Regions from separate parts of the Tardiphaga sp. 285_C5_N1_2 genome, predicted to be linked through region 3. Evidence: predicted binding sites of a transcription regulator. Region 3 holds the regulator's gene; each other region holds the start of a gene.
The links. Region 3 encodes PhoB, which activates phosphate uptake and scavenging genes when phosphate is short. Its sites were predicted from a motif close to TGTCATNNANCTGTCAT; they were not measured.

Region 1 (3,090 bases), 4.9 Mb from region 3:
CCGCCGGGGATTCTGCGTGGGCTCCGGCAATGCTGCCGAGAAGGCACGCGACTGCGATGACGGACACTGCCGCCTTGCTGTCTGATCGCCCGATCTTGCCAGTCATTACACACCCGCGTATTCGCAGCGTGAGTGTTTGGTTACAGGTATGTGGATCAGGTAAATGCGTATCGTCGCACCTGCAGAATGCGGCGAAATTTGGTGGTAATTAGCTGTGATGCTTAATGTTTTACTAATGCGCCACATGCGCAAGGTCGAACCGCAGCTGACCGGCGTAGCAAACTATCGGACGCGACATGGACAAGGTTGAATGCGTGGTAGTGGGCGCCGGCGTCGTGGGTCTTGCGATCGCCCGGCGACTGGCGGAAGCGGGACGCGAGGTCATCGTGCTGGAGGCTGCGGACGCGATCGGTACTGTGACCTCGTCGCGCAACAGCGAGGTCATCCATGCCGGCATCTATTATCCGGCCGGAAGCCTGATGGCACGGCTCTGCGTCGCTGGAAAACAGGCGCTCTATGATTATTGCCGGGATCGCGGCATCCCACATCGCAACTCCGGGAAACTGATCGTCGCCACACGGCCGGAGGAGATCTCCAAACTGGCGTCGATCAAAGCGCATGCCGAAGCCAATGGCGTTGCTGATCTCGAGCAATTATCCGGGACAGATGCACGGGCGCTGGAGCCGGCACTGGCTTGCGAAGCCGCGCTGTTGTCGCCCTCCACCGGAATCGTCGACAGCCACAGCTACATGTTGTCGCTGCGCGGTGAAGCGGAAGCCGCGGGCGCGGCCTTCGCATTCCTCGCTCCCCTGGAACGTGGCCGGGTCACCGCCGACGGTTTCGAACTGGATGTCGGCGGCGAAGCTCCGATGACACTAGCCTGCGACATGCTGATCAATTCCGCAGGCCTGTCCGCAACCGCGATCGCCCGCTTGCTCGACGGCATGCCGCTCGACCTCATACCGCCCGCTTATCTGGCAAAGGGCTGCTACTTCAGCTGCAATGCGAAAGCACCGTTCTCGCGGCTGATCTATCCCGTGCCGGAACCGGGCGGCCTCGGCGTGCATCTCACGCTCGATCTGGCCGGCCAGGCGCGTTTCGGCCCTGACGTTGAGTGGGTGGATCACATCGACTACACGGTCGATCCGGCACGCGGAGAGAGGTTCTATCCGGCTATCAGGCGCTACTGGCCAAGTCTGCCGGACGGCGCATTGATGCCAAGCTACTCCGGAATGCGGCCGAAGATCGTGCCGCCCGCAGTCGCGGTGCAGGATTTCATGATCCAGGGTGCCCAGACCCATGGCGTGCCGGGCCTTATCAACCTGTTCGGCATCGAGTCACCGGGGCTGACATCATCGCTGGCCATCGCGGACTACGTGGCTGAGATGGCGGGACATTGAACGCGAAAGGTTGCAGGCGAAGCGATCCAGGCCAACCGAATACTGGAGCTTCGTCGCAAACCTATCGCGGGATGAGGGGAAGACGTCATCGCACCTACGCGAAAGCAGTGACGTAGACGGCGATGTCGATGCTGTGATTTATCGTTCGCTGATCAGCGCAGCCGTTGATCAGTGCACCGTTTCGCTGGCCCCGTTTTTGAGACGCTGGATTTCGTCCCTGACCATCAGTTTTCGACGCTTGAGTTCGACGATGCGGAGATCGTCGGTAGACAGGTGCACGAGCGCTTCGTGCAATTCGCTTTCGAGAACTTTGTGCTTGCGTTCCAGTTCGACGAGATGCGCCTGTAGTGCCATTCGAAAACTCCTCGGTAGGATTGAACCTCAGGATACGTTCGGTTGGACGATGAATTCTACATGACAGTGGACATCTGTCGATGGGTATTGAAAAGTGTATTTTGAGTTTCGGGTATCGTCTGAAACGAATCGTGACCTAATTGCGCCGCAAAAACCTGGAACCGGACGGCTTGCGTGGTGCGCCTGCACCAGCGATAGTCACTCTAGAAATCTCTCGCAAATGACTTGCGAATCCAGTCAGCTAGAAACATGAACGACGACGAAGATCGCGAACTCCCGTTAGAACTCGCCCGATTGCAGCAGGAACATCGCGACCTCGACGCCGCTATCGATGCCTTGCAGCATTCGCCGGCACCCGATCTTTTGCGACTGCAACGGTTGAAGAAGAGGAAGCTTCAACTGAAAGACCGGATCTCCTTTATCGAAGACCAGATCACCCCGGATATTATTGCCTGAGACAACGCGTCGCGCTGTGGCTGTGGGTTAAAGAACGGCCAAGGCTGCGAACTCAACGCGCGATGATCGATGGATCGGCTTTCTTTAACTCGCGGCGAATGCTGCAGGCTGGGCGTTGAACTCGCCCGTCGTCAAAACCTTGCTTCGCGACGGCCGCCGCTCTTTTCGCGCGGCATCGTAGGCATGACAGCCAGACTTAATTCTGGCCAGCATCGCATTGTGGCGCGGTGAAAACTGCTGGGCGCCGCGAATTGATCGCCATGGCGCTCGCGCTGCCCGACGTGACGCTCGCACTGCGCAAGCGAGCCATTGCGGCCTAACAGGAGCGGAATGGGGCGACTGCAAACGAGGCGCTGTCGAAACTTGACAACAAGAACAAAATAAGAACATTCTTGCGCCGAGATCAATCGACTCGTGAGGGCACCATGGCCGATATCACCTATTATGTCGCGCTGCCCTTCCTGCAAGACGACTCTGGTTCGCCGGCCGCCGGTGCCGCCGAGGAATGTCAGAGCGCATCCGGCGCCATCCGCCGCGCCGAACTATTGTCCCGTGCGCCAGGTTCAATCGGCGCATTGGCCTTCAGCCGTACCGGCGATCCGATGATCGGCGAGTTCGGCGACGCCCAGGTGATCCGCGCCTTTGGCGAAGTGCCAAGCGACCTCAGCGCGTTGTAAGGCGCCAACGCCGGCGATGGCTAACTACACTTTCGCGCGTCGCGCGGTCTTGCGCACGTACATCGCCCTGTCGGCCTGAACCAACGCGGCTTCGCCATCGACATCGGGACCCAGCAGTGCGACGCCTGCAGAGGCGCCAGCCGACACGTTGATGTCGCGGAAGACGAAAGTGAGCTGGTCGATTGCGGCTTCCAAAACCTGCG
Region 2 (3,090 bases), 890 kb from region 3:
TGCATTTGTCAAAGAGCTTTGCGTCTGCGCGGCGCTGAACCTGTCCGCTGGTCGGGAAGCAATAGCGGGGACGAGAAGGACCGCGACGAAACGACCGTGCGTGCTCCGGAGCTTTGGCCCAGCATTCGCACCGACCCCGACGCGGAGATGCTGCGGATCAGCGGCCGTCGGCAAGTGCTGTCACTCACGAACGCGATAAGGTCGACCCGGTGCTGCAGACGTCGATGCATGGCCTACACCATCGACAGCGCACTCACCTGAACTGCATACCTTTCCGCTTCCGTGTGTCACCGACCTCCGCTAGTTTGCCCGCAACAAATATGGGCTACCAAAGCCGATTCAGGGAGAAAAGCGGAATGCACGGACTTTCAGTTCTTCGCGGTGTGGCGAGCGCATCGTTTATCGGAGCGCTGCTGTTGGCGACCCCAGATGCCATCGCACAAACCGCGAATTATCCAAACCGGGCGATCACGCTGGTGCTCCCTTTCGCCGCAGGCAGCGGCACCGACACCACGACGCGCCTGATCGCCAAGGAACTCGGCACCGCACTGAACGCCAACACCGTGATCGACAACAAGGCCGGCGCCAATGGCTCGATCGCCGCCAGTTTCGTCGCCCGCGCCCCCGCCGACGGTTACACGCTGTTCGTCACGACCAACACGACGCATTCGGCCAATCCTTTTCTGCTCAAGACCATGAGCTATGATCCGATCAAGGATTTCACGCCGATCGCGCGCACCGGCGACCTGCCCTTCATGCTCGTGATCAATCCCGAGATTCCCGCCAACTCCGTGGAAGAGCTGATCGCGCTCGCCAAGAAAGAGCCGGGCAAGTACTCCTACGCATCGGGCAGTTCGTCGGCGATCGTCTCGGGCGCGACCTTTGCCCGCCTCGCCAAGCTCGATCTCCTGCACGTGCCTTACAAGAGCTCACCACCGGCGCTCACCGATGTCATCGCCGGCCGTGTCAGCATGATGTTCGTGGATGTCCCGACCGGCCTGCCGCATGTCAACGCCAAGGCGTTGAAGTCGCTCGCGGTGACCACGAAATATCGCTCCAAGCTTCTGCCGGATCTGCCGACCATGGACGAGGCCGGCGTGAAGGGCTTCGACATCACCTCGTGGCAGGGCTATCTCGGGCCGGCCAACATGCCGAAGGACATCGTCGTCAAGCTCAACGCCGAAATCCGCAAGATCGTCGAACGCCCCGAGATCCAGAAAGACCTCGCCAACCGCGGCATGGAAGCCTTCTCCGGTACGCCGGAAGAGTTCGACGCCTTCCTGAAGGATCAGCTCAAGGTGTGGGAGAAGCTGATCACGGATGCGGGGATCGAGAAGCAGTAGGCGCATTTCAGATAGAACCGCACGGCAGGTATGTTCGTCATGCCCGGCGAATGCCGGGTATCTACGTCTCGGCCACAAAGAAGACGTGGATGGCCGGGACATCCAGCGAAGCCGCGCTTCGCGCTTTGCCCGGCCATGACGATGGTTTTGCGTGGGTTGAACGAAGAGGAACCGCGCCTAACCCGCAGACTCGGCGACTGCATGTCGCAGGGTTTTCCCCTCTCGTCATTTTCTTGTCACGGAACTGTCAGCGCAGCGTAACGCCCGCGCCTCAGAACACGCCGCATGGTCACCACAAGGAGACACACCATGCGCAGCACATTCCTCTGCTCCGTCGCTTCCCTCGTCATGCTCACATCCGCCGCTTTCGCCCAGACCGAAGGTGAATTCCCCGCCAAGCTCGCCGGCCATGCCGTGCTGCCGGCGACGTCGACCATCGATGCGCCTGCGGATGCGCCGAACGACCTGAAGACCTCGGGCAAATACACCACCGGCAAGCGCGTCGACGCGCTCGGCACCGTGATGGGCAAGTCCTATGAGCGCGCCACCGGCATCTCGCTGCCGATGAAGGGCCAGCCGCTGCAGGGCCATTCCGGCATCAAGGTGATGCCCGACGGTTCGTTCTGGGTGCTGACCGACAACGGCGCCGGCTCGCGCTACAATTCGGCCGACTACATGATCTATCTCAATCACCACAAGATCGACTGGAAGAACGGCAAGGTCGAGCGTCAGGCCACCGTGTTCCTGCACGATCCCGACAAGAAGGTGCCGTTCCGCATCGTCCATGAAGACACCGCCAAGCGCTACCTGACCGGCGCCGATGTCGACACCGAGGGTTTCCAGATCGTCGGCGACAATTTCTGGATCGGCGAGGAATTCGGCCCCTACATCATCAAGGCCGACAAGACCGGCAAGGTGCTGGCTGTGTTTGACACCGTCGCCGACGGCAAGCCGGTGCGTTCACCGGACCATTGGTCGGTGCAGTCGCCGGGTGCGCCGGGCGCCACCTACACCACGGTCAACCTGCGCCGCTCCAAGGGCTATGAAGGCTTCGCCTCCTCCAAGGATGGCAAGTTCCTCTACGGCCTGCTCGAAGGCCCGATCTGGGATGCCGAGAAGAAGGATTGGGAGAAGGTCGACGGCAAGGAAGCTTCGCGCATCCTGGAATTCGACGTCGCCAACGAGAAGTTCACCGGTCGCTACTGGCAGTATGTGTTCGAACAGAACGGCAATGCCATCGGCGATTTCAACATGATCACCGCCGACAACGGCCTGATCATCGAGCGTGACAACGGCGAAGGCACCAAGGACAAGGCCTGCGCCGACGGCAAGCGCGGTGAAGACTGCTTCCCGGATCTCGCCAAGTTCAAGAAGGTCTACAAGATCGAACTGAACGACGCCAATGTCGGCAAGCCCGTTCGCAAGATTGGTTTCATCGACCTGATGAAGATCCAGGACCCGAACAAGCTGGCCCGCAAGCCGCTGAACGACGGCGTGCTGACCTTCCCGTTCTTCACCATCGAGAACGTCGACCAGGTTGATGCCACCCACATCATCGTCGGCAACGACAACAACCTGCCGTTCTCGTCGAGCCGTGAGCCGAACAAGGCCGACGACAACGAGTTCGTGCTGCTCGAAGTCGCCGACTTCCTGAAGGCGAAGTAAGCAACGCGAGCAGGCATCAGCCTGAACGACGAAAGCCCTCCCGCAAGGGAGGGCTTTTTGCATCCGGGCTTGATCTACTTTC
Region 3 (3,090 bases):
CCGAGCGGCAACTGGTCGAAGCCGTCGAGCGGCGTGCCGTAGCCTTCGAGATATTTGGCGGCGCCGGTCGCGGCGAGCGTGCCGAGGGTCCGGCCATGGAACGCGCCTTCAAAGGTGATGATGCGGGTGCGCTCGGGATGGCCCTTGGAGAAATGATAGTGGCGGGTCACCTTGATCGCGCATTCCATCGCTTCCGCACCCGAATTGGCGAAGAACACGAAGTCGGCAAAGCTTTGTTCGCACAGCCGCGCGGCGAGGCGCTCGCCGTCCGGGCTCTTGAACAGGTTCGACATGTGCCAGAGCTTGGTGGCCTGCTCCTGCAACGCGGCGACCATATGTGGGTGCGCATGGCCAAGTGCGTTCACGGCAACGCCGCTGGTGAAATCGAGATAGCGCTCGCCATCGGTTCCAATCAGCCACGCGCCTTCACCGCGCTCGAAAGCGACATCCGCACGCGCGAAAACAGGCAGCAAGTGAGCCTGAGAGAGGGGCGAAGACGTTGCGTTGCTGGTCATAACCGATCCGATCGAAAAGACTGCGGCCGCGTCGATGACAACTGTGCGAAATCGAACAACGGACCCTAGAAACGAAACGTGCCGCCCTTCTCGGGCGGCACGTGGGCATTATTCTATGTGTGCTGTGAAGACTGTCAACCGCGCACTGCGGCTTTCGAGTCACACGGAGTCGCAGAAAAAGCCGATTTTGCAGCTTTATTTGCAGAAGCATGTGGACGCGGCATGCCCGACTCTTGCGCGCGAGTCACGGCATATTGTAGCTTTTGCCTCGTCGGATACGACATCTCGTGCGGCGGTAGATCCTTTTGACACATCCAGTGCGGCGTAACAGCCGGACGCGAAATTCGCGCCCGGTGAGCGCTAAAGGATTCTGACCGCAGGGATTTTTGAAGTCTCAACTCGCAGCGCTGCCCGGTCAGGCCGGCGCTCACGAAGGGAAAACGGCGATGACGGTAATGACATGGACCGACGATCGCGTCGAACAGTTGAAGAAACTCTGGGAAGGCGGCCTTTCCGCCAGCCAGATCGCTGCGGAACTCGGTAACGTGACCCGCAACGCCGTGATCGGCAAGGTTCACCGCCTTGGCCTGTCCGGCCGTGCCAAGAGCCCCTCCTCGGCAGCTCCGCGGCAGCGCAAGGCGCGCCCGGCGCAGCAGATGGTACGCGTCGCCCGCCCGATGGCACGCGGCAATACCGCGCTGGCCCATAATTACGAGATCGAGGCCGAGCCCGACCCGATCGCCTATGACAACATCGTGCCGATCAGCCAGCGCCTGTCGCTGGTCGAACTCAACGAAGCCACCTGCCATTGGCCGATCGGCGATCCGTCGAGCGCAGACTTCTACTTCTGCGGCGGCAAGGCCCTGGCCGGTGCCCCCTATTGCGCGCATCACTCGCGCATCGCCTATCAGCCGGCCAGTGACCGCCGCCGCGCGGTGCCGAAGCCGACGCGCTGAGCTGGAAGATATCTAAACCAAATGAAAATGCCCGGTGATGAGCCGGGCATTTTTTGTTTGGGGCTTCTAACCTCGCCCCGCTTGCGGGGAGAAGGAAGATACCTACTCCGCCGCCTTGTCGAAGCGGTCATCCAGCGCGTAGCCGGCGCCGCGCACGGTGCGGATCGGATCGGGCTCACCGGCGGGGTTGAGCAGCTTGCGCAGGCGGCCGATATGCACGTCGACGGTGCGCTCGTCGATATAGATGTCGCGGCCCCAGACGCTGTCGAGCAACTGTTCGCGGCTGAACACGCGGCCCGGATGTTCCAGGAAGAACTCCAGCAGGCGATATTCGGTCGGACCGAGATCGATCGGACGGCTTGAGCGCACGACGCGGCGCTTGTCGCGGTCGAGTTCGATGTCGCCAAACGCCAGGACGGTGGCGAGACGCTCGGGAGCTGCACGACGGAGCAGGCCCTTCACGCGGGCCAGGAGCTCCGGCACGGAGAACGGCTTGACGATGTAATCGTCGGCACCGGTGGCGAGACCGCGAACGCGCTCGCTCTCTTCGCCGCGCGCCGTCAGCATGATGATCGGCAATGCCTTGGTTTCGGGCCGTGCGCGCAGGCGGCGGCACAGTTCGATGCCGGACAGGCCCGGCAGCATCCAGTCGAGCACCACGAGATCCGGCACCCGCTCCTTCAAGCGGGTATCGGCATCGTCGCCGCGAGCGACGGTTTCAACATCATAGCCTTCGGCGTCGAGGTTGTAGCGAAGCAGCGTCGTTAGTGCCTCTTCATCTTCCACAACCAGAATGCGTGCATTCACAGCCATCTTGATCAATACCCTCAGTGACGTCCGACAAGTCTTTAAATCATGATCCTTGCGGAAGACTGGCTTCCACTTTTCCGGATCATGCTTCAGACCGTCGGCGTATTCGCGAATGTGGTCATGTCGCCCTTCGGGCGCTTGTCGAGGATCTGCTGGCCCTCGATCATGTAGAACACGGTTTCCGCAATATTGGTGGCATGGTCACCGATCCGCTCGATGTTCTTGGCGCAGAACATCAGGTGGATACAGAACGAAATGTTACGCGGGTCTTCCATCATATAGGTCAGGAGTTCGCGGAATAGCGAGGTGCAGATCGCGTCGATTTCCTCGTCGCCCTTCCACACCGTCATCGCGGCGGGCAGATCATGTGCGGCATAGGCGTCGAGCACGGCCTTGACCTGGGTGGTCACGAGGTCGGTCATGTGTTCGAGGCCGCGGATCAGCTTCAGCGGATGGAAGTCGCTGTCGAGTGCATTGACGCGCTTGCCGATATTCTTGGAGAGATCGCCGATGCGTTCCAGATCGGTGGCGACGCGCAGCGCGCCGACGATCTCGCGCAAATCGACAGCCATCGGCTGGCGCTTGGCGATGGTCAGCACGGCGCGCTCCTCGATCGTGCGCTGCAACTGGTCGATCTCGGAGTCGGTGGCGACAACGCGCGCACCGAGCGCGACGTCCCGGCGGATCAGCGCATCGACGGATTCGACGATCTGCCGTTCCGCGAGGCCACCCATCTCGGCGACGAGACGGGTCAGCTCCTGCAGATCGTCGTCGAAAGCCTTGGTGGTGTGTTCAAAAGCCATCTCAAA
Region 4 (3,090 bases), 550 kb from region 3:
CAAGTCGTCGTCAACGGCGCCACTCAGGTGATCGGCAGCGATGCCGATCGTATCCAGGGCGCGATCAGCGAAACCAAGAAAGGCACCGTGATGACGGTGCCGGTGTCGATGTCGGTTTCCGGCAAACACGTCAACGTGTCCGTTGCCGCATCGAGCAATGCGCCGGATACGGCGCATGGCGAAGTCTGGATCTGTTCCGTGTCGAAGGCAGTGCCGATCACGGTCGGGCGCGGCGAGAATCGCGGCAAGCAACTGACCTACTACAATGTCGTCCGGAACTGGCTGAAGGTCGGTGACTGGACCGGCAACGCCGCCAACTGGACGCTGCCGCTGGAGAACATCTCCAGGGATGGTGTCGATGCCGCCGTCGTTTATGTGCAAGACGGCACACGCGACAAGCCCGGCGCGATGCGCGGCGCGGCCTATACGTCGCTGCAGTAAGTCTTCAGATTGATAACTTCGGCTGCTGCTGCACTTACGCGTGGCATGCCCGCACCATTGTGAGCCCTCGGCGAAGACTGGATTGCTTCGTCGCTTCGCCTATCGCAATGACGTTTGATGGTCTCGCAAAAGCATCCACCAAAAAGAAAAGGACCAACTTGCGTTGGCCCAGTGGGGATTAACTTCCTGCGCAGGGTCCGATCCCAACGACCGCGGGGGGCTGGGGGCTGAGGAATCCGAGACCGGAAGAACCGGACCCGACGCAGTATCTTCTTGTCGCAATCCAGAAGGGCGCCCGATGGGCCAAAATTTGGCGGCAATAAGATTCACCTGACGTTCCCGTGACGGGAAATTTCTACCATCAGCCCTGCGGATCGGCCCTTGCAGAGGACCGCGGTCGGCGCGATCATGTCGACGATATGACAGGAGGCGCTGCATGAATGTGATTCCGGGAGATACTGAGCCCACCGAGAATCGCGCGGCGACGGGCTCTGCCGCCGCCGCGCCCGTCGTCAGCTTCAATCGCCTTGAGCTCAGCCGCATCCTCAACCTGTACGGCCGTATGGTCTCCGACGGTGAGTGGCGCGATTACGCCATCGACTTTCTGCGCGACCGCGCGGTGTTCTCGGTGTTCCGCCGCTCGTCGGAAGTGCCGCTCTATCGCATCGAGAAAGATCCGCGACTGGCGCGCAAGCAGGGCATGTATAGCGTGATTTCGGCCAGCGGCATGATTCTGCGCCGCGGCCAGGAACTCGACCGCGTGCTCCTGGTGATCGATCGCAAGCTGGCGGTGGTGTAATCGATTCGCTGAGCGTCAGGGAAGCGTGCGGGCGCCGTCGCCAAGTGCGAGCTGCATCGAAACGGTATCAAGCCAGCGATCGAACTTGAACCCGACATCGGTATGCACCCCAACCATCTGAAATCCGGCATTGCGATGAACCGCGATGGAGCCGGCATTCGCGCTGTCACCGATCACGGCGACCATCTGGCGGTAGCCGCGGCTCTCGCATTCGGCGATCAGCCGCGCGAGAAGTTTGCCGCCAACGCCTCGCCGTTGGGCTTTCGGATCGAGATAAATCGAATTCTCGACGGTAAAGCGATAGGCCGGTCGCGGGCGATGCGCGCTGGCATAGGCATAGCCGACAACCCGGCCTTCCAGCACAGCCGCGAGATACGGATAGCCCCCGCTCACCATCCCCTCGAAACGCCGCGTCATCTCGGCCAAATCTGGCGAGATCAGTTCGAACGTGGCCGTGCCGAACTGCACCGCCTCGGCATAGATCGCGGTGATCGCGGGCAGATCTGCCGCCGTGGCGGGCCTGATTTCAATATCGGACATGGCGCTGAGACTATTTTTGCTCCACCCAAAAGAAAAGCCCCGGCCTTTCGGCCGGGGCTAAGATCTTCTCTATGCTCTGAGCTTATTCGCGCTGTCCGAGCAGCTGCAGCAGCAGCGTGAACAGGTTGATGAAGTTCAAGTAGAGCGACAGGGCACCGGTGATCGCCGCGCGCTCGGCGATATCGCCGCCCTGCGAGGCGTAACCGTAGATGTAGTCGTTCTTCAACCGCTGGGTATCGTAGGCAGTGAGGCCTGCGAAGATCAGCACGCCGACAACCGACACGATGAACTGCAGCATCGACGACGCCACGAAGATGTTCACGACGCTCGCGATAATGATGCCGAACAGGCCCATCAGCAGGAACGAGCCCATGCCCGTCATGTCACGCTTGGTAGTGTAGCCGTAAAGGCTCAGCGCACCGAACGAGGCAGCGGTAATGAAGAACACCCGCACGATCGATGTGTGCGTGTACACGAGGAAGATCGACGACAGCGAGATGCCCATCAGAGCCGCGAAGGCCCAGAACAGCAGTTGCGCGGTGGCCGGCTTCAGCCGGTTGATGCCGAACGAGATGGCGAACACCATGACCAGAGGCGCCAGGATGAACACCCACTTCAGCGGGCTCACGAACATCGCATAGCCGAACGGCGTCAGGTAGGAGCTACCGATCCGGGCAGCAGCGCCCGACGGATCGGTCGTGACAGCCGCCATGTACACGCCGAGAGCAGCCAGGCCGGTGATGGCCAGACCGATCGTCATGTAGTTGTAGATGCGCAGCATGTAGGAGCGCAGTCCGGCGTCCACGGCAGCGGCATCGCGCGCGCCGGCCCGGCCGAAGGGGGAAGCATAGTTACGGTCTAGATCCGACATGGTCGAAACCTCGATGTTGTCCGGCTGATCGCAAAGGGTTCGCGTCGCCGGTTCAAATTATATCCCAGATATCTGCGCTTCCTGACACTAAACTCGATTTCATAAAAAATCGACGTCATCTGCACTCGATGTCTGACCCAAAGGGTATGTGGTAAACTAACACATTCGCTGCAAGCTTCCACGCGTGGCGGAATGTCGCTCCGATTTGTATTCAGGCATCCTGGTAAACTTTCAGCCTGACGCAAGCTTGGCGATTTCTCAGTCATTTTGCACGAATCAGCCCGCGCAAAGGCTGCTTCGTGTCAAAACAGGTCACAAATTCCGTAACACGGTGGCAGGCTTCTGGTTCAAGGCTACCAACGTACCCACCAGGCCCAGGCCCACTGTGACAATTAGCGCCGCCAGCACGACGCCAGCCGCGCTGCCAGCCTGCCAGACG

Region 1: a site for PhoB is predicted at 1,804-1,820, ahead of AB7951_RS02675 (YdcH family protein). Genes of this name have one in related genera too.
Region 2: a site for PhoB is predicted at 1,578-1,594, ahead of AB7951_RS21650 (esterase-like activity of phytase family protein). Genes of this name have one in related genera too.
Region 4: a site for PhoB is predicted at 850-866, ahead of AB7951_RS28550 (DUF2794 domain-containing protein). Genes of this name have one in related genera too.

Annotation. Positions count from the first base shown of each region.
Region 1 is NZ_CP197241.1:565,418-568,507, reverse strand. Features, by position in the region: gene AB7951_RS02685 (sensor domain-containing protein) at 1-106, opposite strand, end outside; gene AB7951_RS02680 (NAD(P)/FAD-dependent oxidoreductase) at 297-1,400, shown strand; gene AB7951_RS02675 (YdcH family protein) at 1,569-1,754, opposite strand; gene AB7951_RS02670 (YdcH family protein) at 2,004-2,210, shown strand; gene AB7951_RS02665 (hypothetical protein) at 2,636-2,887, shown strand; partial or broken gene AB7951_RS02660 (GGDEF domain-containing protein) at 2,912-3,090, opposite strand, start outside.
Region 2 is NZ_CP197241.1:4,586,156-4,589,245, forward strand. Features, by position in the region: gene AB7951_RS21645 (Bug family tripartite tricarboxylate transporter substrate binding protein) at 357-1,343, shown strand; gene AB7951_RS21650 (esterase-like activity of phytase family protein) at 1,653-3,008, shown strand.
Region 3 is NZ_CP197241.1:5,476,822-5,479,911, forward strand. Features, by position in the region: gene AB7951_RS25940 (aspartate aminotransferase family protein) at 1-515, opposite strand, end outside; gene AB7951_RS25945 (GcrA family cell cycle regulator) at 962-1,471, shown strand; gene phoB (phosphate regulon transcriptional regulator PhoB) at 1,574-2,278, opposite strand; gene phoU (phosphate signaling complex protein PhoU) at 2,371-3,084, opposite strand.
Region 4 is NZ_CP197241.1:6,022,197-6,025,286, reverse strand. Features, by position in the region: gene AB7951_RS28555 (DUF1223 domain-containing protein) at 1-441, shown strand, start outside; gene AB7951_RS28550 (DUF2794 domain-containing protein) at 878-1,240, shown strand; gene AB7951_RS28545 (GNAT family N-acetyltransferase) at 1,256-1,780, opposite strand; gene AB7951_RS28540 (Bax inhibitor-1/YccA family protein) at 1,863-2,651, opposite strand; gene AB7951_RS28535 (ABC transporter permease) at 2,964-3,090, opposite strand, start outside.